DNA from 2 places in the Streptomyces cynarae genome. Region 2 is predicted to be linked to the other one. Evidence: riboswitches for the same ligand, from Rfam matches in the RefSeq annotation. Region 2 holds a riboswitch; the other holds the start of a gene.

Region 1 (13,959 bases), 5.0 Mb from region 2:
CCGCTCGTCTCGGAACAACAGCGCGCGAAGACCGAGGCGTACGTCGCCTCAGCGCTCGCCGAGGGCGCGGTGCTGCGCTGCGGCGGCAAGCGTCCCGAGCCCGACGAGACCCGGCCCGCCACCGGCTGGTTCTACGAGCCGACCGTCCTCGACCACTGCCACCGGGAGATGAAGGTCGTCCGGGAGGAGGTCTTCGGCCCCGTCCTCACCGTCGAGACCTTCCGCACCGAGGACGAGGCGGTCGCCCTCGCCAACGACACCGAGTACGGCCTCGCCGGCGCCGTGTGGACCGCCGACGCAGGCCGTGCCCGCCGCGTCGCCGGCCGGCTGCGCCACGGCACCGTCTGGATCAACGACTTCCACCCCTACCTCCCGCAGGCGGAGTGGGGAGGCTTCGGCAAGAGCGGCATCGGCCGCGAACTCGGCCCCGCCGGCCTCGCCGAGTACCGCGAGACCAAGCACGTCTACCAGAACCTCGCCCCCAAGCCGGTGCGGTGGTTCGCGGGCTGAGCCCCGCCCCGCGACCGATCTCCCCCGACCTCCGTCTTCGTCCCCACCTTCCCCCGATCCCGCACTTCCCCGACCTCTCTGTATCCCTGGAGCACGACGCCCATGCCCGAGACCACCCACGAGTACGACTATGTCGTCATCGGTGGCGGAACCGCAGGCTCCGTCATCGCCTCCCGCCTGACCGAGAACCCGGACGTCACCGTCGCCGTCATCGAGGGCGGCCCGAGCGACGTCGGCCGCGACGACGTCCTCACGCTGCGCCGCTGGATGGGCCTGCTCGGCGGCGAACTCGACTACGACTACCCGACCACCGAACAGCCGCGCGGCAACTCCCACATCCGGCACAGCCGCGCCCGCGTCCTCGGCGGCTGCTCCTCGCACAACACCCTCATCGCCTTCAAGCCGCTGCCGTCCGACTGGGACGAGTGGGAGGCGGCCGGCGCCGAGGGCTGGGGCGCCGTACCGATGGAGGCGTACTACGCCCGTCTGAAGAACAACATCGTCCCCGTCGACGAGAACGACCGGAACGCCATCGCCCGCGACTTCGTGGACGCGGCCCAGGCGGCGCTCGGCGTGCCGCGCGTCGAAGGCTTCAACAAGAAGCCGTTCACCGAGGGCGTCGGCTTCTTCGACCTCGCCTACCACCCGGAGAACAACAAGCGCTCCAGCGCGTCGGTGGCGTATCTGCACCCCGTGATGGACGAACGCGCCAACCTCGCGCTGCTGCTTGAGACGTGGGCCTACAGGCTGGAGCTGGACGGCACGCGCGCCCGCGGTGTGCACGTGCGGACCAAGGAGGGCGAGGAGATCCTCGTACGGGCCCGGCGAGAGGTCGTGCTGTGCGCCGGCGCCGTCGACTCCCCGCGGCTGCTGCTGCACTCCGGGATCGGCCCCAAGGCGGACCTGGAGCAGCTCGGCATACCCGTGGTGCACGACCTGCCGGGCGTCGGTGAGAACCTGCTCGACCACCCGGAGTCGGTCATCGTCTGGGAGACGCACGGCCCGATCCCCGAGAACTCCGCGATGGACTCCGACGCCGGACTGTTCGTGCGCCGCGACCCTGAACACGCGGGCCCCGACCTGATGTTCCACTTCTACCAGGTCCCGTTCACCGACAACCCGGAGCGCCTCGGCTACGAGCGGCCGGAGTTCGGCGTCTCGATGACCCCGAACATCCCCAAGCCGAAGAGCCGCGGCCGGCTGTACCTCACCAGCCCGGACCCGTCCGTCAAGCCCGCTCTCGACTTCCGCTACTTCACCGACGAGGACGACTACGACGGCCGCACCCTCGTCGACGGCATCCGCATCGCCCGCGAGATCGCGAAGACCGAGCCGCTGGCGGGCTGGCTGAAGCGGGAGGTGTGCCCCGGCCCGGACATCACCGGTGACGAGGAGCTGAGCGAGTACGCCCGCAAGGTCGCCCACACCGTGTACCACCCGGCGGGCACCTGCCGCATGGGCGCCGAGACCGACGACCTCGCCGTCGTCGACCCCGAGCTGCGCATCCGCGGCCTGGACGGCATCCGCATCGCCGACGCCTCCGTCTTCCCGACCATGACCGCCGTCAACCCGATGATCGGGGTGCTGATGGTCGGGGAGAAGGCCGTCGACCTGATCGGAGGTGGTCTGTGATGAGCACTCCCGTCTCGAGCACACCGGTCTTCTCCGTGGACGGCCTGTGGAAGGTCTTCGGACCCAAGGCGGACCGCGTCCCCTGCGACCCGGAGCTCGGTGCGCTGAGCCCCGCAGAGCTGCGCGAACGCACCGGCTGCACGGCTGCCGTGCGCGATGTGAGCTTCGACGTCCGCAAGGGCGAGGTCTTCGTCGTCATGGGTCTGTCCGGCTCCGGCAAGTCCACGCTGGTGCGTTGTCTGACCCGCCTCATCGAACCGACCGCGGGCACGATCGTCATCGACGGCGAGGACGTCCGCGCCATGGACAGGTCCCGGCTGCGCGAACTGCGCCGCCACCGGGCCGCGATGGTCTTCCAGCACTTCGGCCTGCTGCCGCACCGCACGGTCCTCGACAACGTGGCCTACGGTCTGGAGATCCAGGGCCTGGGCAGGTCCGAACGCCGCGAGAAGGCCGCCGAGGTCGTCGCGAAGGTCGGCCTGGAGGGCATGGAGCACCGGCGGCCCGCCCAGCTCTCGGGCGGTCAGCGGCAGCGCGTCGGGCTCGCCCGCGCGCTCGCCGTCGATCCCGAAGTGCTGCTGTTCGACGAGCCGTTCAGCGCGCTCGACCCGCTGATCCGGCGTGACATGCAGGAGGAGGTCGTCCGGCTGCACCGCGAGGAGGGCCGCACGATGGTCTTCATCACGCACGACCTCAACGAGGCCCTCAAACTCGGCGACCGCATCGCCCTGATGCGCGACGGCCGCGTGGTCCAGCTGGGCACTCCCGAGGAGATCGTGGGCTCCCCGGCCGACGACTACGTCCGCGAGTTCGTCCGCGATGTCCCGCGCGAACAGGTCATCACGGTCCGCAGCGCCATGCGCGCCGCGTCCCTGGAGGAGGCGGGCAGCGGCCCGGCGGTACCGCCGGACGCCACGGTCTCCGAGGCGATCGAGGCGGTGGCCCGGGCGGGTGCCCCGGCGCGGGTGGTGGACGACGGCCGCTGCCTGGGCCTGGTGGACCCGGAGGCCCTGCTCGGGGTGGTCGCCGGGGTCGCGGCGAGCAACGAGGCGCCGACCGGGGACACCACGGACGAGGAGACGTCGGCCGCAACGGCTCGGGCCAGGAAGTCCGCGGCCGGGATGGCCGCCGTGGCCGCCGGCAAGCGTGCCGCCGTGGCGGCGCAGCTGGGCGACGGGGTCACTCCCGCGCGAGCCAAGCCGGGTGTGACGGAAGCACCCGGCAAGCAAGGCCCGGCGCACCGCCCGCCGGTCGGCACGAGCAAGGAGGACGCTTGATGGCCACGGTCACCGCAAGCGCCCCACGCACACTGCTGCCCGGCTTCGTCAAAACCCGCGCCGCCCGCAAACTCCTGGTGCTCGCGGTCATCGCCGCGGTCCTCGCACCGCTGGTGAACTCCCGCTGGCCGGGCGCCGGCTGGCCCGGCGCGCTCACCGTCGACCTCTCCAAGCCCCTCACCACGGCCAGCAACTGGATCATCGACAATCGGGACAGCCACCCCCTGTTCCTGTACTTCTTCGGCTACGTCAGCAACGCCGTCGTCGTCTCCGTGCGCGCCGTCTACCTGGTCCTGCTCGCCGCGGGCTGGCCGGGCGTGACGGTCGCGGCCGCCGTGGTCGCCTGGCGTGCTTCCGGTGTGCGCCTCGCCCTCGGCACCGCAGCGGCGTTCCTCGCCTGCGGTCTGCTCGGCATGTGGGTGGCGACCATGCAGACCCTCGCCCTCATGGTGGTCGCGGTCCTCGCCTCGGTTCTCGTCGGCGCACTGCTCGGCCTGGGCGCCGGTCTGTCCGACCGGGTGGACCGCGCCCTGCGCCCGGTCCTGGACACCATGCAGGTGCTCCCGGCGTTCGCCTACCTCCTGCCCGTGGTCCTGGTCTTCGGCATCGGTGTGCCCGCCGCCGTCCTCGCCACGGTCGTCTACGCCGCCCCGCCGATGGCCCGTCTGACCGCCCTCGGGCTGCGCGGCGCCGACAAGGAGGTGCTGGAGGCGGTCGACTCCCTCGGCGCCACCGCACGGCAGCGCCTGCTGACCGCCCGTATCCCGCTCGCCCGCAAGGAGCTCCTCCTCGGCCTCAACCAGACGATCATGATGGCGCTGTCCATGGCGGTCATCGCCTCGGTGATCGGCGCCGGCGGCCTCGGCGACCGCGTCTACCAGGCGCTGGCGTCGGTCGACGTGGGCGCCGCGCTGGCCGCGGGCATCCCCATCGTGCTGCTGGCCGTCGTCCTGGACCGGGTGACCTCAGCGGCGGGCAACCGGATCGGGCAGGAGCAGCGCAGCGCGCGCCCTGGGCCTACGCGGCCCTCGCCGCCGTCGCCGTGGCCCTGGCCGCGCGCCTGGCGGGCCGCCTCGACTGGCCCACGGGCTGGACGGTCAACATCGCCGAGCCCGTCAACCGCGCCGTCGACTGGATGACCGCCCACCTGTACTCCGGCGTCCCGGTCGTCGGCGGCACCGCCGACTGGGCGGGCCACTTCACCACCTGGGTCCTGGACCCGGTCCGCTCCGGTCTGCAGTGGCTGCCCTGGTGGTCGGTGCTGCTGATCGTCGCCGCCCTGGCCTGGCTGATCGGCACCTGGCGCACCGCGCTGACCGCCGTCCTCGCGATGGCCGCGATCGGCGTGCTCGGTGTGTGGAAGCCGTCCCTCGACACGCTGTCGCAGGTGCTCGCCGCCGTCGCCGTCACCCTCGTCGTCGGCTTCGCGACCGGCATCGCGGCCGCCCGCAGCGACCGCTTCGAGCGGCTGCTGCGCCCCGTCCTCGACGTCTTCCAGACGATGCCGCAGTTCGTGTACCTGATCCCGGTCGTCGCGCTGTTCGGCGTCGGCCGCGCCCCGGCCGTCGCCGCCGCCATCGTGTACGCCCTTCCGGCGGTCGTCCGGATCACCGCGCAGGGCGTGCGAAAGGTGGACCCGGCGGCGCTGGAGTCCGCCCGCTCGCTCGGCGCGACCAGTGGACAGCAGCTGCGCCAGGTGCAGCTTCCGCTGGCCCGCCCGGCCCTGCTGCTCGCGGTCAACCAGGGCGTGGTCCTGGTGCTCGCCGTCGTCATCATCGGCGGCCTGGTCGGCGGCGGCGCGCTCGGTTACAACGTCGTCTTCGGCCTCGCCCAGGGCGACCTGGCGACCGGTCTGGTGGCCGGGATCGCGATCGTCTGCCTCGGTCTGATGCTCGACCGGGTGACCCAGCCGACCGAGCGACGCTCGACGAAGGGAGCGTGACATGACACTGCACCGCAGGACGGCGCTGATCGCCGCGACGGCGGCCGCATGCTCGCTGCTCGCCGGGTGCGGCGCCGCCGACATGACCAAGCAGGCCTCTCCCTTCGCGAACGCCGGGGGCTCGAAGTCCGTGACCCTGTCCGTGCAGTCCTGGGTGGGCGCCCAGGCCAACGTGGCCGTGGCGCAGTACATCCTGGAGCACAAGCTCGGCTACCGCGTCGACACCGTCCAGGTCGACGAGGTGCCCGCCTGGGACGCGCTGAGCCAGGGCCGGGTCGACGCGATCCTGGAGGACTGGGGCCACCCGGACCAGGAGAAGCGGTACGTCGAGGACAAGAAGACGATCACCCGTGGCGGCGGCCTGGGGGTCACCGGTCACATCGGCTGGTTCGTGCCGACGTACCTGGCCAAGCAGCACCCGGACATCACCGACTGGAAGAACCTGAACAAGTACGCCTCCCTGTTCCGCACGGCGGAGAGCGGCGGCAAGGGCCAGCTGATGGACGGCTCGCCGTCGTACGTCACCAACGACAAGGCGCTGGTGCAGAACCTGAAGCTGAACTACCAGGTGGTCTTCGCGGGTTCCGAGGCGGCGCAGATCACGCAGATGAGGCAGTTCGCGAAGGAGAAGAAGCCCTTCCTGACGTACTGGTACGCGCCGCAGTGGCTGTTCAAGAAGGTCCCCATGACGGAGGTGAAGCTGCCGCCGTACAAGGAGGGCTGCGACGCGGACCCGGCGAAGGTCGCCTGCGCCTACCCGCACACGCCGCTGCAGAAGTACCTCAACGCCGACTTCGCGAAGAAGGGCGGCAAGGCGGCCCGGTTCCTGCAGAAGTTCAGGTGGACGACGGAGGACCAGAACGAGGTCGCCCTGATGATCGCCGACCAGAAGACGACCCCCGACGAGGCGGCGAAGAAGTGGGTGGACAGCCACGAGTCCACCTGGAGGTCGTGGCTGTCCTGATCCCGCCGAACCCGCCTACAGCCCTTGGGCGATCTCGCCCAGCGCCGCTGTCGCCCGCCGCTGCAGCCAGGGTCCGAACGTGACCCGGGTGGCGCCGAGTTCGCCCAGCTCGGCGGGCGAGGGGCTCTCGCCGTCGAGCTTGGCGTAGGCGTTGAGCGGCCCCTGGATGCCGGCCCGCAGCAGCGGCAGTACGTTCGCCGGGGCGCCGATCGGATAGACGCAGTCGGCGCCCGCGGCGACGTACAAGGCCGCCCGCTCGATGGCGCGTTCCGGGTCCCCGTCCCCGCATGTGAACGTGTCGACGCGGGCGTTGAGGAACAGCCGGTCGCCTGCCGCGGCCCGCACCTCGGCGAGCCGCTCGGCGTGCTGCCGCGGGTCCTTGAGGGCACCTCCGCCGGAGTCCTCGAGGTTGCACCCGACGGCGCCCGCCTCCAGAAGCCGTTCCACCAGCTCCTTCGGGGCGAGTCCGTACCCGTCCTCCACGTCGGCCGAGACCGGCACATCGACCGCACGGGTGATCCGTGCGACCACCGAGAACATCTCGTCGGCGGGGGTGGACCCGTCCGCGTACCCCAGGGAGGCGGCGATTCCGGCGCTGGGCGTTGCGAGCGCCGGGAACCCGGCGTCCACCAGGGCCCGCGCGCTCGCCGCGTCCCAGGGCCCGGGCAGGACGAGCGGATCGCCGGGGAGGCGTCCGTGGTGCAGGGCGCGGAACGTGTCGACTTTGCTCACCACTCCATGCTCCCCGCCGGAATGCGTCGGGACACCATCAGCCGGTTCCAGCTGTTGATGACGGTGATGAGGGCGAGCAGGTGGGCGAGCCGGGCTTCGTCGAAGTGCCGGGCGGCCCGCTCCCACACCTCGTCCGGCACGAAGCCCTCTGTCAGTACGGTCACCGCCTCCGTCAGCGCCAGCGCGGCCCGCTCCCGCTCGTCGAAGACCTCCCCGGCCTCCTCCCAGGCGTTCAGCAGGTCCAGCCGCGACTCGTCGACCCCCTGCTTCCGGGCGATCGCCAGGTGCATGTCCAGGCAGAACGCGCAGTGGTTGAGCTGCGAGGCACGGATCTGGACCAGCTCGGCGAGGGCGGGGTCGCCGAGCCCCTTCTTCGCGGCCGCGCTCAGGGCCTGCATCGAGGCCCGGACCGCGGGGTCCAGGTGGGTGGTCCGAGCCGTCACTTGTACTGGCCGGGCTGGTAGTGCCCCGGCACCGCACGCGTCGTCACGCCGAACCGGTTCCACGCGTTGATCACCGTGATCGCGGCGATCAGCTGCGCCAGCTCGGCCTCCTCGAAGTGCTTGGCGGCTTTCTCGTACACCTCGTCCGGCACGAACCCGTCCGTCAGCACGGTCACCGCATCGGTCAGCTCCAGCGCGGCCACCTCCTTCTCGGTGTAGAAGTGCCGCGACTCCTCCCAGGCGCTGAGCTGGATGATCCGCTCGACGCTCTCGCCCGCCGCGAGCGCGTCCTTGGTGTGCATGTCCAGGCAGAACGCGCAGTGGTTGAGCTGCGAGGCGCGGATCTTCACCAGCTCGCGCAGCTTCGGGTCCAGACCCTGCCCGGCGGCCGCGTCGAGCCGGACCATCGTCCTGAAGACCTCGGGGGCGTGCTTGCCCCAGTCCATGCGGGGGGTGTGCTCGGGGGCGTACTCAACGGTGGTGGTGTTCTCGTTCGTCGTCATGTCTTCGACCCTATGAGCGAAGCAGCCCAGGGGTATGGTCCAGTTCCATGGGGAAAACGTGGGCCACTCTGGGCATCGACCTGCATCTGGAGCCGACCGGCCCGGGCCTGCGCCGGGGCCTGACCGACGCCCTGCGCGAAGCGGTCCGCACCGGCCGCCTGGCGCCCGGCACTCGGCTGCCGTCCTCCCGCTCGCTCGCCGCCGACCTGGGCATCGCCCGCAACACGGTCGCCGACGCCTACGCCGATCTCGTCGCCGAGGGCTGGCTCACCGCGCGCCAGGGCTCGGGCACCCGGGTGGCCGAGCATCCGGTGGCCGGGCCGCCCGAACGGCCCGCCCCGCATCCGCCCGAGCGCGGCCGCCTCCCCTACGACCTGACGCCGGGCACCCCGGATCTCGCCTCGTTCCCGCGCACCGCATGGCTCAAGGCCGCCCGCCATGCCCTCGCCGCCGCCCCGCACGACGCCCTCGGCTACGGCGACCCCCGCGGCCGTGTCGAACTGCGCACCGCGCTCGCCGGCTACCTCTCCCGGGTCCGGGGTGTGCGGGCCGACCCGGAGCGGATCGTGGTGTGCTCCGGCTTCGCGCAGGGCCTGAAGGTCCTCGGCGAGGTGCTGCGGGACCGCGGGGCGGGCTCGGTGGCCGTGGAGTCGTACGGCCTGTTCGTGCACTGGAACATCCTTCAGCGGGCCGGGCTGCGCACGGTACCGCTGCCCTTCGACGACCTCGGCACGCGGACGGAGGACCTGACCGGCATACCCGCGGTGCTGCTGAACCCCGCACACCAGTTCCCCCTCGGCGGCGCCCTGCGCCCGGAGCGCCGGTCCGCGGTGGTCGACTGGGCCCGTCGCACGGGCGGCCTCGTCCTGGAGGACGACTACGACGGCGAGTTCCGATACGACCGCCAGCCCGTGGGCGCGCTGCAGGACCTCGACCCGGACCACGTGGTGTACCTGGGCACCGCCAGCAAGTCCCTCGCCCCCGGGCTGCGCCTGGGCTGGATGGTCCTGCCCGCGTCCCTGCTCCCGGAGGTGCTGGCCGCCCAGCGGGCCGGCGGCTGGGCCACCGGTGTCCTGGAACAGCTCACCCTCGCGGAGTTCCTCACCTCGGGCGCCTACGACCGCCACGTCCGCGCCGCCCGCCTGCGCTACCGCCGCCGCCGTGACGCCCTGGTCGCCGCGCTCGCGTCCCGCGCCCCGAAGGTACGGGTCCGGGGCATCGCGGCAGGCCTGCACGCGGTGCTGCAACTGCCCCCGGACACGGAGGCGTCGGTGATCAGGGCGGCCACCTGGCAGGGCCTGTCACTGCAGGGTCTGTCGGCCTACCGCCACCCGTCGGCGACCACACGCCCACTGGACGCCCTGGTCGTGGGTTACGGAACACCACCGGACCACGCGTGGTCGGGGGCGCTGGAAGCGCTGTGCCGTGTGTTGCCCTAGGTGTGCTGACCGGATCAGGCAGCCTCCGCGGCCTGGGCAGGTGCCTCCCCGAACCGGGCGAGCGCCAGCGCACCCGCCACCGCCACCGCGAACCCCAGGACCGCCAGCCAGCTCAGCCCCTCCCGCGTACGGTCGCCCAGCCACACGACGCCCACCGCCGCCGGGCCCACCGTCTCGCCGACCACCATGCCGGCCGTCGCGACCGTCACCGACCCCCGCTCCAGCGCCGTCGTCAGCAGTACGAACGCCGCCCCGCCGCCCACCACCAGCGCATACGTCGCCGGATTGGCGAGCAGCCCCCACGGCGCCAGCGAGTCGATCAGCCGCACCGCCACCTCGACCACCCCGAACCCGAACCCGGCACCCAGCCCCAGCACCAGCGAACGCCCCCGCCCCGGCAACCGCCCCCCGGCCAGCCCGAGCACCAGCACGCACACCGCCGCCGCCAGCATCGCGTACCGGAGCCCCGCCGAACCGCCCCGGTCGCCCTCGGCCCCGGACGCCAGCCCCAGCATGGCGAGACCCGCGCACACCACCGCCACCGCGCCCCACTCGCTCCCGGTCAGCCGCACCCGCAGCAGCCGCGCCGCGACCACCGCCGTCACCGCCAGGCTGGACGCGAGCGCCGCGCCCACCGCGTAGATCGGGATCGACCGCAGCGCCGCGATCTGGAACAGGAACCCGAGCCCGTCCAGCGCGAGCCCCGCGAGATACCGCCATTGCCGCACGGCCCGCAGCAGCAGCGCCGCGTCCCCGCCACCGCCCCCGCCCGCCGCCCGCGCCGCGACCGCCTGCAACACCGTCGCCGTACCGAAACAGACCGCCGCGCCCAGCGCACACACCATTCCCACAAGCACAGAGCGACTGTAGGAGACATCCCGAGGACAGGGGCAGGGGTGAACGCGACGGCGGCGGTCTCTAGTCTGATTGCCGCACAGTCTCACCGAAGACTCAACGAATTCTCACTCGACGGGGGATCAACGAACATGGCGGACACACGTCGGCAACTGCGCTCGGGCACCGTCGTCCTCGGCGGCGTGGGACTCCTCGCCGCCGCCCTCACCGCCTGCTCCTCGGACCCGGACAAGCGCTGCGTCGACCGCGACAGCTACACCCTCGGCAAGGGCTACAAGGTCGTCTCCGACAAGAACTGCACGTCCACCAAGACGTCCGTGAACGGCGGCTGGTACTACGGCGGCAAGAAGAAGGGCGGCTTCGTCAACGGCGGTTCCTTCACCAAGCCCCGCAAGGGATCCGGAGGCTCCGGGAGCCACGGCGGCGTCGACCGCGGCGGCTTCGGCAGCGGTCACGGCAAGTCCGGCGGCTGAGCCGCGGTGGAACGCCGTACGACCGAGCCCCGCCCCGGCTGGCAGCAGACCGTCGAGGCACAGGGCCTGATCTATCCCCTCACCCGCTACCCGGACGACTCCCTGCGCCCCTACTGGGACGAGAGCGCCTACTACGTCTTCACGCTCGACGAGGTGGAGGCCCTCGAAGAGGTCGTCGAGGAGCTGCACGCCATGTGTCTGGCCGCCGCCGGGCACATCGTCGCCACGGACCGCTTCGCCGACCTCGGCATCACCGACCCGCGCGTGGCCGCCGCGGTCGCCGAGGCCTGGCACCGCCGCGCCGAACTCCCCTCCGTGTACGGCCGGTTCGACCTGCGCTACGACGGCACGGGCCCGGCGAAGCTCCTGGAGTACAACGCCGACACGCCCACCTCGCTCGTGGAGGCGGCGAGCGCCCAGTGGTTCTGGATGGAGGACCGCTTCCCCGGCGCCGACCAGTGGAACTCCCTCCACGAACGCCTCGTCGCCGCCTGGAAGAGGCAGGCCACGCTGCTCCCGCCCGGGGGCCCGCTGTACTTCGCGCACTCCGCCGACGACGAACTCGGCGAGGACCTGATGACGGTCGCCTACCTGAAGGAGACCGCCGAGCAGGCCGGCCTCGACACCGACTGGATCTCCATGGAGGAGATCGGCTGGGACCCGCTCTCGGAGCGCTTCGTCGACAACCGGCTCCGCTTCATCCGCAGCTGCTTCAAGCTGTACCCCTGGGAATGGCTCACCACCGACCGCTTCGGCGGCCACGTCCTCGACACCCTCGACAACGGCGGCGGCACCGGCAGCACCCTGTGGATCGAGCCCGCCTGGAAGATGCTGCTCAGCAACAAGGCCCTGCTCGCGATCCTCTGGGAGCTGTACCCCGGCCACCCGAACCTGCTCCCGGCCCACCTGGACGGCCCCCGGGAGCCGGCCCGCACCACGGGCTACGTCGCCAAGCCGCTCCTCGGCCGCGAGGGCGAGGGCGTCACGGTCCACGCGCCGGGCGCCGCGCCCGTCGTGCGGGAGGAGCCCTGCTGCTACCAGGAGCTGGCGCCCCTGCCCTCCTTCGACGGCAACCACGTCGTCCTCGGCGCCTGGGTCGTCGAGGACGAGTCGGCGGGCCTCGGCATCCGCGAGTCGTCGGGCCTGGTCACGGACGAGTACGCGCGTTTCCTGCCGCACGTGATCCTCTAGACACGGTCCGCGCGACGCCGAAGTACCGCCCGCAGCCGGTCCGGCCCCGCTTCCGGCCGCAGACGAACGTGTGCCCTTTCCCCGTCGCTCGCATGATGGACACGGGAACGGACCGCGCCGCGACGCCCGGTAGGCTGATCGACGGGCCGTGACTGGCGCGCTGGGATGGGACCGACCATCGGGGAGCGGCCCGGATGCGAGCGAGTGCCGTGCGCCTGGGCCAACCGTGAACCGTGAACGCTTCAAGCCACGCCGCCCGGAGGCCGACATGACAGAGCAGCAGCCCCTCTCCACCGAGTCCACCGCCTTCCGCGCCGCCCTCGACGTGATCCGCGCGGTCGAGCCCCGGGTCGCCGACGCCATCGGCCAGGAGGTCGCCGACCAGCGCGAGATGCTCAAGCTGATCGCCTCCGAGAACTACGCCTCCCCGGCCACCCTGCTGGCGATGGGCAACTGGTTCAGCGACAAGTACGCCGAGGGCACCGTCGGCCGCCGCTTCTACGCGGGCTGCCGCAATGTGGACACCGTCGAGTCGCTGGCCGCCGAGCACGCGCGCGAGCTGTTCGGCGCCCGCCACGCCTACGTGCAGCCGCACTCCGGCATCGACGCCAACCTCGTCGCCTTCTGGGCCGTTCTCGCCCAGCGCGTCGAGACCCCGGCCCTGGAGAAGGCGGGCGTCCGCCAGGTCAACGAGCTCTCCGAGGAGGACTGGGCCGAGCTGCGCCGCGCCTTCGGCAACCAGCGCATGCTCGGCATGTCCCTGGACGCGGGCGGCCACCTCACCCACGGCTTCCGCCCGAACATCTCCGGCAAGATGTTCGACCAGCGCTCCTACGGCACCGACCCGGCCACGGGCCTCATCGACTACGACGCCCTGCGCACCCAGGCCCGCGAGTTCAAGCCGCTGATCATCGTCGCCGGCTACTCCGCCTACCCGCGCCTGGTCAACTTCCGGATCATGCGCGAGATCGCCGACGAGGTCGGCGCCACGCTCATGGTCGACATGGCGCACTTCGCGGGCCTGGTGGCGGGCAAGGTGCTCACCGGCGACTTCGACCCGGTCCCGCACGCCCAGATCGTGACCACCACCACCCACAAGTCGCTGCGCGGCCCGCGCGGCGGCATGGTCCTGTGCGACGACTCCCTCAAGGACCAGGTCGACCGCGGCTGCCCGATGGTCCTCGGCGGTCCGCTCCCGCACGTGATGGCCGCGAAGGCGGTGGCGCTCGCGGAGGCCCGGCAGCCCGCCTTCCAGGACTACGCCCAGCGGATCGTGGACAACTCCCGTGCGCTGGCGGAGGGCCTGATGCGCCGCGGCGCCACGCTGGTGACCGGCGGCACCGACAACCACCTGAACCTGATCGACGTGGCCACCTCCTACGGCCTCACCGGCCGCCAGGCCGAGTCCGCCCTGCTGGAGTCCGGCATCGTCACCAACCGCAACGCCATCCCGGCCGACCCGAACGGCGCCTGGTACACCTCGGGCATCCGCATCGGCACGCCCGCGCTCACCACCCGTGGCCTGGGCACGGCGGAGATGGACGAGGTGGCGGGCCTGATCGACCGGGTCCTCACCACCACCGAGCCGGGCACCACCAAGTCCGGCGCCCCGTCCAAGGCGGCCCACGTCCTGGACGAGAAGGTCGCCCAGGAGATCGCCGAGCGGGCGACCGACCTGGTGGCGGGCTTCCCTCTGTACCCGGAGGTCGACCTGGGCTGACCACTGCCGGTCACCCGAGCTCTCCGAGATCGATGAGCTCCTGACGCGGCGGCTCGGCCACCCGCTGAGCCGCGCGCGCGCCGTCGTACGACCAACGTGCCACCGGCACCCAGCGCCAGCCCCGCCCCGAGCCCCACGGCCGCCCAGCGCAGGTCGTCCGGAAGACCACCCCGGGCGCGGCGGGCGCGGCCCCGAAGAGGCCGTCCCGCTCCAACCGCTCGAAGACGTCCTTCGGCACCCGCCGCCACCGGATGTCGTCGTCGGCCACGTCCGGCGCC
Region 2 (13,959 bases):
CCTCAAGACCACCACGCCGGGGACAGCCACGGCGGACACCCCTGAAAGACGGGCTCTCCACCCGCGGGTGGAGAGCTTTTTCGGCCCCCGGGCCGATCCGCGCGATACGGTCCTTATCGGAACGACGAGTACGCCGTGGACGCCGGGCAGGCCGTTGATGGTCCTTCGACACGGCCGGCGTGGACGTCGACCTCGATCAGCTGGCTGGCGCCGAGATGGGTTGTCCTCGCCGCCGCAGTGGCCGGCGCCCTGATCTTGGGTAGCAGGCGACGGCGTCAGGACAGCCAGGCCCTTCAGTACAGGTAGACATCGACGAGCAGGGCCGCCACAGCGGCCAGGAGCGCGTAGCGGATGCTGGTGCGGGCCGGCTGCGTGGCAAGCGTGCCGAGCCCGTACCCGGAGGCCGCTGCGGCGAACGTGAAGACGCCGGAGCCGGTGTCCTGCCAGCTGACGGGGAAGACGATCACGGGTGCGTCGGTGAAGAACTGGTCCCCGTGGGCGGCGCGCAGGATCGCGTTCCAGGCCAGGGGCCCGACGGCCGCAGACAGGGCACCGGTCGCGACGACGGCACGGTTGCGGCCGCGGGTGACGGCGATGAGGACGGCGGCGACGACGGCCGACAGCACGGCGCCATAGACGATCTGACCCCAACCGATCACGACGCGGGAGCCAGCGCGGTCGCGTTCAGCGCCGGGCGCAGTGCCTTGGTCAGGGTGACGCCGTCGCCGGTGGCCCAGAAGTGCATGTAGAAGAGGCGCGGTTGGTCGTTCAGGGAGTGGTTGTGGAGTTCGACGATGTCGGTGCCTCCCTTGCGCAGCGCGCGGATGACCTGCTGCACCTCGGGTGCGGTCATGACGAAGTCGCCGTTGATGGCGGCCCTGTTGCCGCCCAGCGGCTGGAAGTTGATGCCGGTGGTGATGCCGAGGGCGGACGGCAGCACGTGCATGCCGTCGGTGACGGTGTTCTTACGGGGGATGGAGAACTTGTAGATCCCGCCGTCGGCGGTGCCCTTGCGGCCGATCGCCTTGTCGATGCCTGCGGTGTCCAGGTCGATGGACGGCTGTGTGGCCGGGGGCGGCGAGGCCGGCGGGATGGCGGTGGCGGCCAGCGCCGACTTCAGGCCCTTGGCCAGGGCGACCGGATTGCCCATGGCGTGGACGTGGGTCCACCAGATGGCCGGGGACTGCTGGAGCAGGTGCTTGTGCAGCGCGGTCTGCCCGATCCCGGCGGCCTGCAGGGCGTCGGTGACCTTGGGCAGTTCGTCCTCGGTGACGACCAGGTCGCCCATGAGCATGGTTCCGTCGTGGTACTTGGCGAAGGTCGCGTAGCCGCCGAGCGCGAGGCCCGGCTTGATGGTGATGCCCTGGGTGGTGACGGTGAGGTCCTTGCGGGGCAGCGGGACGCGGTAGACGGTGCCCTTCATCACGGTGCCTGTGCGGCCGAGGGCGGCGGCGAGCGACTGCCAGTCCGCAGCGGTCGTCTGGAGGGGCTGCTGGGCCTGACCTTGCATGGCGGTCCGTGCCGCGGCTGCCTGCATATCGCTGCCGGCGGCGCCGTCTCCCGCCTCGGTGCCGCAGCCCACGAGCAGGCCGGAGCCCGCCACCAGAAGGAGCGCGGCCGCCGTACCGGCGAGCGGCTTCACATGCGAACGGCGTGACATGACCACTCCTCGTCGAGGTCGTCGTCGATGGTGCCTGCGTGGCCAGACAAACCGCCGCTGAGGAAGCCGACATGAAGAGTACCCCCATCCGGGTGACTTCATGCCGGCTCCATCAGCGGCGAGGATCGTCGGGCCGAACGGCGTACAGAAGCAGAAGAAAGGGCGCCGAGACATGGACAGGGACCCGTGCCGGTCGCGCCCCCGGCACGGGCCCCTGCATGACGCGCCGATCAGATGGCGGTGGGCACCCTCGTAGCCGCGGCCTCGCAGTCGTCGGCGGCCTGCGGGCGCAGCGCCCGGTCGGCCAGGAACCCGAAGATCACTCCGAAGGACGCCCACAGCAGGGCTTGGATGCCGAGGGAGGCCATGCGGAACTGCCACAGGACGCTTGCCGGGAAGTCCTTGGGCACTTCGTCGACCGTCGGCAGGAACGCCATGGCCGCCGCGATGACCGTGATGAAGGCGGCCGCTGCGGCGACGGTCGCGTTCCAGTTGCCGTACCGCTCGGCGAGGCGCCGGCCGAGGATCACGGCGGCGATGCCGACGAGCACGGCCAGGGCGATCATGCCGAAGTACAGCGTGGTGCGCTTGCCGATGGTGTCCGGGTCGTTGGCACCCGGAGGGTTGGCCGGGTACTTCAGGAACGGCACCAGGTAGACGGTGACGAACGCGCCACCGGCGACCAGGGCGGCGGTGGCCCGTGCCCCGAACCTGCCGATCCGCCCGAGGGCGAAGCAGAACGCCAGCGCCGCGATACCGCCCACGGCGGTGCCGAAGACGAGCACCGCCGTGGCGAGGCCGGCCGTCGACTGCATGGCGCGGCTGACGATCTCGACCTCGTGCTCGTGACTGTGCGCGTCCTCGTATGCGATACCCGCGTTGACGCCAGGCTCGCCGATCACACGTGCGAGCCCGAAGGCGAGCATCCCGGCGGCCAGGCCCGCGAGCATGCCGCGGACCAGCAGGGTCCGCACGATTGCGGAGTTCATGCGGCTGTCCTCGTGCCGGTCAGTGGCAGGGGAAGCCGAGCAGGTGCCGGCCGTCGTGCACCCACTCGTGCACGCCCGCGCCGGACAGCAGCGAGGTGGCGCCCTCCTCGGCACCGACGAAGTACAGCAGGACCAGCATCAGCAGGCCGAAGAACGCCGCCCACGGCAGGATGGCGCGAAGCGGCAGCTTGGCAACGGTGGGCGGGGAGAGCGGAGCAGAGGTGATGGCGGACTGCGCCATGGCGGGGCCTCCTTCGGGAACACGCGTCCCGTGTTGGTGGAGCAAGCGACGACGGCGCGAGGGTCTGACTCGCCGACAGCACGCCTCCTGAGCAGAGGGGCGTCGGCACACAGTGGCGCGACCGTGCCGGATTTTCACCGGGCTTCCAGACACACCGTCGTCCTGACGTCCAAGACGGTACCGACCCGCGGCCCAGCGGCCAAGATGGTCTGCCTCACGTGGCACGCGCACCACGTCCCTCGACTAGCCTCACGCCCATGACGATCCGGCTGATCCTGGTCACCCCCGCCCTGGGACCGGTTGCCCCGCAGGTGCCCATCGACGGAGACGTTCCGCTGGACGCACGTGCGCGGCAACAGGCCCGTGATGCCAGGGGGGTTCTGCCGCCGGCCGACCGCTACCTGTGCGCCCCCTCCCGACGGTGCACGCAGACCGCCGAAGCGTTCGGGCTGGAGGCCCTGACCGAGCCGGCGCTGCGCGATCTGGAGCTGGACAGCTGGAAGGGCCGCAGCCTCGACGAACTGGCCGCGACCGAGCCGGAAGCGCTCGCCGCCTGGACCACGGATCCCACCGCCGCGCCACACGGCGGCGAAGCGGTGACCGATCTGTGCCGGCGGGTCGCCGACTGGCTGGACGGCCTTCCGGACGACACCGGCAGGCTACTCGCCGTCGCGGACCAGTCGGTGGCCCGTGCCGCCGTGGTGCACGCCCTCATGACTCCGGCGCAAGCCTTCTGGCGCATCGACGTGCCTCCGCTGACCTGCGTTCAGCTCACCGGCCGATCCGGACGCTGGAACCTCCGCATGAGATGACCGGACCAGCGGCCAGCAGAGCCAGCAGCCTGCACCCCGAACGCGAGGGCCAACTGGTGTACGGGGGGCCTTGGCTGAGCAGCACCCGCTAGGGCAGCTCCCAAGAGGAGCCCGGCCAAGAGCCTTCGAGCGGCCCAGGACGGCGACACGTCGAACACCACGTGGTGCCCCGCGACCGCCGGCCCGGCACTCGCCGTGCTGCGCTGCGACGACTTACCTGTCCACGCGGCATCGTCACACTGACGGAGTCCGTGCGAAGGCTTCGTCGCAGCCAGGTCCCTGACCAGCAGTCCAGCTGAAGGACAGAGGGCGTTCACGGAGGCCATGTCCAAGAGCCCGCCCGCACAAGCGCGTCCCCCTACGAGACGGAATCGCCGGCTACCGCAGGACGTACGGCTTGCACGTACGTGAGCCAGGGACGTACGTCGCCGCCACCCCGTACCTCGAAGCCCGCGTCGCGGATGAGGCCGTCGAGCAGGTCGACGCGGTTGTGCGCCATGGCGTGCCCCGCTCCGCCGTGCACCAGATGCCGGCCGACGGCGCTCTTCGGCGGCCGGAACTCGACGACGAGGAGCCGCCCGCCGGGGCGCAGCACACGGCACATCTCTCCCAGCGCCGCAGCCCGGAGCTCCTCCGGCAGGTGGTGCAGCATCAGGCTGGTGACGACGGTGTCGAACGAGGCGTCCGGTAGGTCGAGGGACTCGGCGATGCCTTCCTTGTAGGTACATGGCGCACTTCCCGGCCGGAGCTTCCTGCGGCGGGCGTAGGCGAGGACCGGCGATGAGGGATCCACGCCGGTCACCGCGCCGTCGCGGCCCACCTGGGCGGCCATGTGCCGGGTCAGGTAGCCGGTGCCGCAGCCCACGTCCAGGACGCGGTCCCCGGCTTGCGCACCGCTGAGTTCGGCGAGACGGGTGAAGGCTCGGCGGCGGAGGCCGACGAAGCACAGACTGCCGAAGATTTCGTACGCGTGAGGGGTTCCGATCGTCACGCCGGGGGTGTCCGGGTGGCGTTTGCCGTGCATCAGGTGTCCGAGGGACATGGCCCTCCTCCATAACTTAGTCACAACTAAGTACGGCCGCTAACTTAGTCCGAACTAAGAAGCCTGGCAAGGGTCGGCATACGATGTCGGGTGTGACCGAGTCCCACCCCCGTACGCGGACGCGCCTGCCCGCCGCCGAACGCCGCGCGTCGATCCTCGCGGCGGCCACGGAGGTCTTCTCCGAGACCGGCTACCAGCGCGGCAAGGTCTCCGACATCGCCAGACGCGTCGGCGTCACCGAACCGGTGGTCTTCCAGAACTTCGGCTCCAAGTCCGCGCTGTACCAGGCTGCTCTCGACCACGCCACCGAGGCGGTGTCCGCACTGCTGAACCGGGCGGCCGACTCCGGTCGCCCGGTCCCCGAGGTGCTCGCGACCTTCCTCGATCCGGCCCACATGGACCGCTTCCACCAGCCCGGCTCACACGGATTCCTCTTCGCGGATGCTGCGGCCCTGGCTCACGACCCGGCGCTCGGCGAAGCCCTCCGCCAGGTCCACCGGCACTTCGCCGACACGCTCGCCGACCTGCTTCGGCGCGGCCAGAGCGTCGGCACCATCCGCGACGACGTCGAGCCGCACACCGCAGCCTGGTGGCTCGTATCCCTCCTGGCGGGCCGCGCGTTCCGCACGGCGGTCGTTCCCGACCGCGACAGGGTGGAGGCCGAGTTGACGGACATGGCGCTGCGGTCGTTGCTGCCCGAGAAGCGTGAGAAGCCGCTGAGCCCCTGAGCCCCACCGCTGCGCCTCCCACGGCGGACCGGGCGGACCGGGCGGACCGGGGCGGTGATGTGGTACCACTCCGGAACAGCTGTATCCGTACGGCAGTTCGGACAGCTTGCCGCAACCACCGCCGTCGATTCTGCTCCGGCACCCTTCATCAAAGGCTGACCGGTCCTTGGGCGGTCGGCCCCGTCCGGAAGTGGCGGCCCTGCTCGTACTCGGCACGCACGGGATAGGCCGCACTGAACTCGGACCAGGCAGTCGCGCGACGTCCTCTTCGCCAGGCTGGGCTGGGTGCGGTACAGGAAGTTCGTGTGCGCCGGACCCACCACCGCCGCCCGACCAGAGAACCGAAGACCTGGACACCGAAGGGCCACCTGACACCGGCGGCATAGCCGGAGCCCAGCCGACCCGGCACCGCACCACATTCCGGGAAGTGCCGTTCGGGGATCGCCCACTGGTGGAGGGCTACGAAGCCGTCCGTGTCGGCCAGGTCAGGCGCTGGGGTGCATGGCAGTCTTCAGCTTCCATCCGCTGCCTGTGCAGCCGTCCTGGAGCGGGGGGAACCGGTGCCCTTTCACGTCCGTGCTGTACTCGTGCGACTGACCGCAGTCGCATTCGTAGATTCCGGACTCAGGCACGATCATCCTGCGGGGTGGCGGGGAGACCGATGAGCCAGTCCGGCCCGAGACTCCTTGATGCGGTGGGTGGCCCGTGCGCGCACCGGTGCCCAGGATGCGGCGCATGGTGGTGCGCCTCGGTTCGCACGATGCGGCGCATCGTCCAGTGCGGTGCGCACCGCGCACCCGGATTCATCCCCGGCGGCGTCGGGGCGGGCGCGCGGACCGCCACGGGTGTGGTCGGCCGCCTGGGTACTGCCGTGAGCGGCGCCGGACCGGCGGCGGCTTTGGAAACGGATACAGCGCCGCCCGCAGCCGGACCGCGTCGGTTCCCGGCCTGCGACGCACCCCGCTCCGCCGCCCGCGCCTTCATCCGCTGGCACCGCGACACCGACCGCGATCGGAAGGCCCCTCCCTCTCTTGCTGGAAGGCACTGCCGAGGCTTACGTGCAGTTCTCCGACGAGTACTACGAGATGGCACCGGCACTGGAAGCCGTCCAGCACGTCTGTGATCTCAAACCGCTCACACAGGAAGTCGTCTCGGCCTTGCACCTGAAGTGCGGCTTGAAGATCTTGCCGAGGACATCGCTCAGATCGACTATCCGATCTAGTGCTCTGACCGCGTAGGTTCACCGGCTTGCTCCGCCGCTCCGGCTGACAACGGCTGATCGCGACAGGAACAGCGGACAGAGACTCGGGGTCTCGGCAGTCGACCCCGGTGTCGTCAGTGGTGGAACAGTCTGAGGCCCGTGCGTGTGAGCGTGATCTGGTGCTCGCGGCAGGCGTTCTCGACCTCGTCGGACCTGATGGATCCGCCCGGCTCGGCGATGTATTCAACGCCGTGGCGGTGGGCGTGGTCGACGTTGTCACGGAAGGGCAGTGCGCCATCGGAGACGAAGGCGACGCCGGTGAGGCGTTGCCGCCACTGCTCACGCTGATCCGGGGTCAGCGCGTCGGCCGGTGTGGACAGTACCTGTGCCAGGCGCCCGCTCTCGTCCGGGGTGAGGTCGCCCTCGATGAAGCGGATCTGCCAGTTGATCCGGTCCTGGCGCCGGACGCCCGGTTGGAAGGCGAGGGCGCGCACGGCCGGGTGGCGTCGCAGCCACCAGGTGTCGACTTTGCCCCCGGCCAGACGGGTGCAGTCGACACGGGACTGCTGGCCGGCACCGATCCCCAAGGTCATCCCGTCCCGCAGGTAGCACACCGAATTGGACTGGGTGTAGCGCATGACCGCCAGCCCCAGCAGCAGGTCGTCCACTGCGGTCTTGGGCAGTGCACCGACCACGGGGGCGTCGAGCAGGGCGGTGGAAAGCTGCACCTGATCGCGTTCCTGGGCCAGCCGCAGGCCGAAGACTTCCCGCGCTTCGAACTGTGAAGGTGTGAACGTCTTGTCTGCCTCCAAGACCAGGAAGCGGCCGTTCTTCTTCCTGCTGAGCCGCTCGACTGTGCCCGGTGCGTAGCCGGGGGCGATGATGCCGTCGCAGACCACGCTGGTCAGCAGCTCGGCGAGCTCGGCGTCAACCGGGTGGGAGACGGCGGCGAAGTCGCCGTAGGAGGACTTCGGATCGGCATCACGCGCGCGCAGGTAAGCACTGGTCAGGGCGCCGACGCTGTCGCCTGCGACGCCGTAGAGCCCCGCGGTGACCTCGTCGACGGGGCCGGACACGGCCGCGCCGGCGGGTGAGACGTGCTTGAAGGAAGCTGCTGCCGGCCTGCCAAGCGATTGGCTCGCCTCACGCACGAGCTGCCACCCGTTGAGCGCGTCCAGCAAATTGATGAGGGACGGTTGTCCGTGCAGCACCCGAACTGGCCATCGGTCGGGCATCACCGGAGCGGCGGGCGCCGCTGCCTGGTGCGGATTGGTTCCGTAGCGCAGTTCCACGTTCTGGCCTCCTCAGCGGGACATCGCTGATGGAGGCGCCCAGGCGGTCGACGCTCACATCGGAACATGGCCACTCCCCGGTGGTGATCCACCCTCGCCAGTTGCGGCCGGGCCCAACTTTATCGGCAAGCAGTACGACGTGACCGCTCAGACCGCAAAGACACAAGGGCGCCTGCCCCAGCGGAAGCCCTTCTCGCTGCGAATGCGGGCGCGTTCTCGGCGCTCGGCGGCCAGGACGTAGCGGTGCCGGGCGTTGGCGTTGCGCCAGCGTAGGCGAGTTCGCCGGTGGTTCGGTTTCGGCGGATCAGCAGGTGGCGGTGGCCGGAAGCACCGCTGGCGAGGTCGATGTAAGCCCAGTCGTTGGCCCCGGAGTCCTAGCCCGGACACCAGGGGACAAGTAGGGGCCTTCACCGAGCTGCTCAACTTCCGACTGCTGCCGAGGCTGAAGAACATCGGCAACATCCGCCTACGCCGCCCGCACGACACCCCGCCCGGCTGGCCCACGCTCGGCGGCCCGCTGACAACCCGGGCCATCAAGTGGGACCTGGTCGCGCAGCAGTACGACCAGATGGTCAAGTACGCCACCGCCCTGCGCCTGGGCACCACGGAGGCCGAACAGGTCCTGCGCCGCTTCACCCGCGGCCGCCCCAAACATAGTAGACAGTGTCTACGACCCCTGGTAGACACTGTCTATGACTGATGAGGGCTCCCTTCGGGAGCGGCTGATCGATGTCGGGGTCGACCTCGTGCTGACCGAGGGCTCCGCGTCCGTGGGCCTGAGGGAGATAGCCCGTCGAGCGGGGGTGTCGCACGGGGCGCCGCGTCGGTACTTCCCCACGCACCACGCGCTACTGTCGGCTATCGCCCGTCGCGGCTTCGAGGACCTCGGAACCCGGTTCGAGGCCGCGGTCTCCGGCACGACCACATCACGCGGCGAGCTGGATGCCCTCGCGCGGGTGTACGTCGGGTACGCTTTGGAACGCCGCGGCATGTTCGAGCTCATGTGGCGGCACGACCTGCTCGACAGCGCGCCGCAGCCATCGGACCAACCGAGGCTGCGCGAATCGACCCTCCCGCTGTTCGGACACATCACCGAGCTCGTCGCCCGATGCCGATCGGAACGGGCTGCCACGCAACGCACCGGCGGGCCGAACGAGGCCGCACCGCCGCCTGCCGTGACCGCCGCCGCCCTGTGGTCGAACCTGCACGGCATCGCCCAGCTGTGGGCCTGGGGCAGCCTGCAACTCGCCCTCGGGGCCCCACCGCTGGGCGGTGACCCCGGCGACGACCAGCGCGACCGGCTCATCACGGCAGTTCTGGACGCCCATCTTGGCCCGATGACCTCATGACCGCACCCGTACAGCGGCAGCTCGCACTTCTGGTCAGCGTGGCCGGCGCAATGATCGTCGCACTGGACGGCACCATCCTGCTCGTGGCACAGCCCAGCCTGCAGCGTGATCTCGGCGCGAGCATGGTGCAGATCCAGTGGACGAGCACCGGCTACCTGGTCGCGGTGGCCGCGTTGCTCGTCATCGCCGGGCGCCTCGGGGATCGTTACGGGCATCCTCGCCTGCTGCTCGCCGGCGTCCTGGGCTTAGGGGCCGCCTCCGCCGGGATCGCGCTCGCGCCAACCGTCGGCTGGGTGATCGTCCTGCGCGCGATGCAGGGCGGCTTCGGCGCGCTCCTGCAGCCTGCGACGCTCGCGCTACTGCGGCTGGCGTATCCCGCGGACCGGCTCGGCACGCCCATCGCCATCCGCACCAGTGCGATCGCGGTGGCGGCGGGGTCCGGTCCGATCCTCGGCGGTGTGCTCGTGGCGCAGCTGGGCTGGCGCGCCGTGTTCTGGGTCAACGTGCCTGTCGCGTTCGTCATCGCCGCTCTCGTCCTCGCCGTGCGGACGCCGACACCTGAACGTGCCAACTCTTCGCGGCTCAACCTCACCGGTGCGGGCCTGCTCGCGATCGCGCTCGCAGTCCTGGTTCACGCCCTGGCCGACGTACCCGCGCGGGGGTGGACCGCCTCGCCGACGCTGCTCGAACTCCTCACCGTCACAGGCGTCGCAGCGGTCCTCGCCCGGCACGAACGCCGCACCACACACCCGATCGTTCCGCCGGCCGTGGCGCGGTCCGCACCGGTGACGGCGTCGATGGCAATCCTGTTGGTCACCACCGCCGGCCTGTTCGGCGCACTGTTCAGGGCCACGTTCTACCTCCAGGACACACTCCGCCTCGACCCGCTCGCCACCGGTCTGCGCGTCCTACCGCTGACCGCGCTCATGGTCCTCGGCGCACCGGCCGCGGGCGCCGCACTGCGCCGGTACGGTGCGCGCCACACCGCGATCGCCGGTACGGCCCTCGTTGCGGTCGGCATCGCGGGGCTGTCCCGGCTCGGTCCGACCAGCCCGTGGATGGCCATGACCGCAGCCTTTGCCGTCATCGGTGCCGGGTTCGCCACAGTGATGGTCACTGCCACCGGGACCGTCGTCGGCGACGCGCCGCCCGGGTACGCCGGGGTCGTCGGTGGGCTCAAGCAGACCGCCATGAACATCGGTCCGACCCTCGGCATCGCCGTCGCGGCCGGCGCAACCGGGTCCGCAGTTTCAACGATGAGCCCTGCCCTGCTGGTCCTGGCCGCACTCGCCGCACTCGGCCTGCTCCCTGCGTCGCAGCTACCCCGACGCCCGGCCCAGCAGGAAGGACACGGCACGACCTCCACGTGCCCGACGCAAGCACCAACACCGCAGGCGGCACCCGCTCGACACACAAACGCCCGGCGCCGGCGACGGCGCCCACCGGCGACGCCGGCGCATGGTTGGCACCAAGCGGTCACGCTTCTTGCAACAACCGTGATGTGCCAGTCTGCTTGGCACCATTTCCGAAGATCCAAGGTCCTCGGTGGTGGTGGGCACTTTCTTTCACGCCATGAGAAGCGTGAGCGTGGGCAGGGCCGCAGGCGCTCCTGACGGAACGGCAGGTGGATTGTTCTGGTCGCACCTCGCCAGATGGAATTAACTCCTCGTCTCGCTAGGTTCTGTCCGCTCCGCCAGCGGCGCCCAGCCGCACCCGGTGACGCTGGAGGTCGACCTCGGCGACCTTCACCGTGATCAGCTCGCCTTCATCGACAAGCTGATCCGGGGTCGCGACCAGCTCGTCAGTCAGCTCTGACAGGTGAATGAACCCCACAACGTCAGGAGCAAGCTCCACGAACACACCAAAAGGAACGATCTTGGCGACTGGTCCAGTGAGGACCCGGCCGACCTGATCCGCAAACCGAATGAGTGGATCTTCCTGCAGAGCCTTCATCGAGAGCGTGACCTGTCCGGAGCGCGTCTCGGCCATAATCACCTCAGCGGTGATCCGCTGGCCAACTTCAACTGCCTCGGAGGGGTGGTTGATCCAGCCCCACCTCAGGTCCGGCACCCGGATGAAGCCGGTGCAGAGGCCATCCGGTTCGCCATCTAGATGAACGAAGACTCCGAAGTTGTGAACCCCGGAGACCGTCCCAGCGACGACCTGCCCTCGCTCAAACGCGAGGAGAAAGGACCGCAAGGCCGGAATCTCGCACGCCCTGGCGGAGAGGTGAAGCTGACCTTCGCGCCAACGCCCGATCTCTTCGGCATGCATCTCCTGGCCGACCTCAAACAGCTCGGACGGATGCTCCATCCGACGCATCGACGCCTCATGTCGAGGGATCCGACCGATTTCGGGTTTCTCCCCTTCGGCATCCAGGAGCTGCACTAGGACGTCCGCTCCGTCGAACCCGGTGACCTTCACCGTTCTCACGACTCCCGGCCGGAGGTGGTTGATCAAGGACTGCATGCGAGGGTCAGGGGCCGGCTCGGACATGGAGGTGAGCCTAGTACTCCAGCTGTAGATCGTGATCTTCATGCCTGATGTGCTTTCACGTCTGTTGGCGGATGAGCACTCGAGCTGGCGAGCTGTGCCTTCCGAATGGCAGGGCAGGGACTCCAGGTGGCCTGTCAGACAGGCACTTGCAGGGTCACACGCTTGACCTCAACCAAGCTTGAGCTTCTAGGTTCCTTCCAGCCGCAGGAACCGACCAGCGGTGCCTTTTCAGGGAGGTTCGTAGTGACCGAGCACACACCCCACATCGAGATCCCCAACCGCTACCGCTATGCCGTGATCCCGCACATCATGGTCGACGACGCCGCCGCGGCGATCGATTTCTACAAGCGGGCGTTCGGCGCCCGTGAGGACTTCAGGATCGACGCTCCGGGCGGCGGGATTCTGCACGCCGAGATCACCATAGGACGGTCGACCCTGATGTTGGGCGACGCCAGCGTGGGCGAGGCGGAGGCCGCCTCCTTCGCCGCGCCGACCTCACTCGGCGGAGGTACGTCCGTCACGCTGCACGTCTTCGTGCCGGACGTCGACAGCCTGGCGGAGCGCGCGGAAGCCGCCGGCGCTGAGATCATCCAGCCGCCGAAGGACATGTTCCACGGTGACCGCACCGTCATCGTCAAGGACCCTTCCGGTCACATATGGGTATTTCTGACCCACGTGGAAGACGTCTCGCAGGAGGAGCTTCTGCGCCGACGGACCCTCCCGCAAGGGGACTCGGCCGCTATCTGAGGCCAGATCACCCCAAGGCCCGGCACCACCCCTCCCCCACGACAGCCCACGGAAGCACCAGGCCGCTTCGGAATTCGTCTGGTCGCGCGTCACCGGCAGCGAACGCGCACTCGCCCCTCTCATACCCGCTCTGCCACCCCAGCTACGACACCGCAGGCACTGGGAATCGATCGCCAACTGCCTCGCCAGGCCGGGAGCGAACACACATTACGCCCAGCTCAAGCCACTCCTGACGGAGTACGCCGACCAACTCGCCAGCGCGATCGACAGCAACAAGCCACGTGTTTGAGGTCCTCATCGACAGCCGAGTCCAAAAACAACAGTGCTTATATAAGTGCTGTTACGATGTTGCGCATGGCTGACAACCACGCGCTCGACCCGACGCAGCAAAGCCTCTGGCGGCCCCTGCGTCTGCTGCAGGCGTCCATGGACGCCGACATCGCCCGGATCTACTCCGAGCAACAGATCGACGGGCTCAAACCAAGCTTCGTCATGGAGTTGCTCCGGCTTCACGCTTGCGGACCCATGACCATCGCGGAACTGGCCGAGTCGGTTCAGCGCACACATTCGGCACTCAGCCAGAAGGTCGCCGCGATGCGCACGGCCGGCTGGGTTCAGACGGTCGTGGGCGACGACGCGCGCACCAGGAAGGTGACGCTCACCGACAAAGCCCGTCGTGTCGTGGATCGCCTGGCAGCGGAATGGCGGGCCACCGAGGCCGCCGTCGCTGACCTGGAGGCGGAGATTCCCTACCCGCTCTCCCAGGTCGTCGCCGATATCGAGCGGGCTCTTGAGCGCAAGAGTTTCCACGACCGGATCGCCGAGAAGCTGGCGGAGGATCCCGCATGGGGCTGAAGCGCACGCTGATCGACGTGACTCCGTTACGGTCGTCACCACCGTTCCGGCGGTTGTGGATCGGGCAGACCCTGTCCGGTTTCGGCGGCCAGATGACGCTCGTCGCCGTCATGTTCCAGGTCTGGCAGATGACGAAGAGCCCCACGTGGACGGGTGCCGTCGGGCTGGCCCAGGCGATTCCGCTCGTCGCGCTCGGACTGTTCGCCGGATCGCTCGTCGATCGAGTGGACCGCCGGAAGTTCTACCTGCTCACCACCAGCGGACAAGCCGTGTGTTCGCTCCTCCTCGCACTCCAGGCGTTCCTCGGGCACGTTCCTGCCGCCGGCGTGCTGGGGATCGTCGCGCTCCAGTCCTGCTTCGGCGCAGGCGGCGGCCCGGCCTCGCGCACCTTCGTCCCGCACCTTCTGCCCAAGCACCAACTGGCTGCGGGACTGGCGTTGAGACGCATCGCCTTCCAGGGCGCCATGCTGCTCGGCCCCACGCTCGCCGGATTGATCGTAGGCGGGCCGGGAGTCGGCACCTGCTACCTGATCGACGCCTTGACGTT

What was found. A riboswitch is a leader RNA that binds a small molecule or an ion and turns the genes downstream of it on or off. The one in region 2 is predicted to bind ZMP and ZTP.
Region 1: it holds a riboswitch for ZMP and ZTP, as region 2 does, so the genes downstream of both, N8I84_RS24605 (glycine hydroxymethyltransferase) here and N8I84_RS01595 (phosphoribosylaminoimidazolecarboxamide formyltransferase) in region 2, are expected to answer to the same signal.

The regions. Positions count from the first base shown of each region.
Region 1 is NZ_CP106793.1:5,343,080-5,357,038, forward strand. Features, by position in the region: gene N8I84_RS24545 (aldehyde dehydrogenase family protein) at 1-510, shown strand, start outside; gene N8I84_RS24550 (GMC family oxidoreductase) at 613-2,142, shown strand; gene N8I84_RS24555 (quaternary amine ABC transporter ATP-binding protein) at 2,142-3,419, shown strand; partial or broken gene N8I84_RS24560 (ABC transporter permease) at 3,419-5,361, shown strand; gene N8I84_RS24565 (ABC transporter substrate-binding protein) at 5,363-6,325, shown strand; gene N8I84_RS24570 (isocitrate lyase/PEP mutase family protein) at 6,341-7,057, opposite strand; gene N8I84_RS24575 (carboxymuconolactone decarboxylase family protein) at 7,054-7,500, opposite strand; gene N8I84_RS24580 (carboxymuconolactone decarboxylase family protein) at 7,497-8,003, opposite strand; gene pdxR (MocR-like pyridoxine biosynthesis transcription factor PdxR) at 8,051-9,442, shown strand; gene N8I84_RS24590 (DMT family protein) at 9,457-10,287, opposite strand; gene N8I84_RS24595 (hypothetical protein) at 10,429-10,770, shown strand; gene N8I84_RS24600 (glutathionylspermidine synthase family protein) at 10,777-11,961, shown strand; ZMP/ZTP riboswitch at 12,100-12,189, shown strand; gene N8I84_RS24605 (glycine hydroxymethyltransferase) at 12,230-13,681, shown strand; gene N8I84_RS24610 (hypothetical protein) at 13,692-13,959, opposite strand, start outside.
Region 2 is NZ_CP106793.1:295,967-309,925, forward strand. Features, by position in the region: gene N8I84_RS01560 (hypothetical protein) at 294-659, opposite strand; gene N8I84_RS01565 (DUF1259 domain-containing protein) at 656-1,660, opposite strand; gene N8I84_RS01570 (CbtA family protein) at 1,891-2,649, opposite strand; gene N8I84_RS01575 (CbtB-domain containing protein) at 2,669-2,890, opposite strand; gene N8I84_RS01580 (histidine phosphatase family protein) at 3,148-3,702, shown strand; gene N8I84_RS01585 (class I SAM-dependent methyltransferase) at 4,061-4,744, opposite strand; gene N8I84_RS01590 (TetR/AcrR family transcriptional regulator) at 4,837-5,472, shown strand; gene N8I84_RS01595 (phosphoribosylaminoimidazolecarboxamide formyltransferase) at 6,808-7,965, opposite strand; ZMP/ZTP riboswitch at 7,996-8,080, opposite strand; partial or broken gene N8I84_RS01600 (IS630 family transposase) at 8,113-8,238, opposite strand; partial or broken gene N8I84_RS01605 (Tn3 family transposase) at 8,375-8,665, shown strand; gene N8I84_RS01610 (TetR/AcrR family transcriptional regulator) at 8,658-9,314, shown strand; partial or broken gene N8I84_RS01615 (MFS transporter) at 9,311-10,642, shown strand; gene N8I84_RS01620 (S1 RNA-binding domain-containing protein) at 10,989-11,852, opposite strand; gene N8I84_RS01625 (VOC family protein) at 12,054-12,557, shown strand; gene N8I84_RS01630 (MarR family winged helix-turn-helix transcriptional regulator) at 12,912-13,412, shown strand; gene N8I84_RS01635 (MFS transporter) at 13,403-13,959, shown strand, end outside.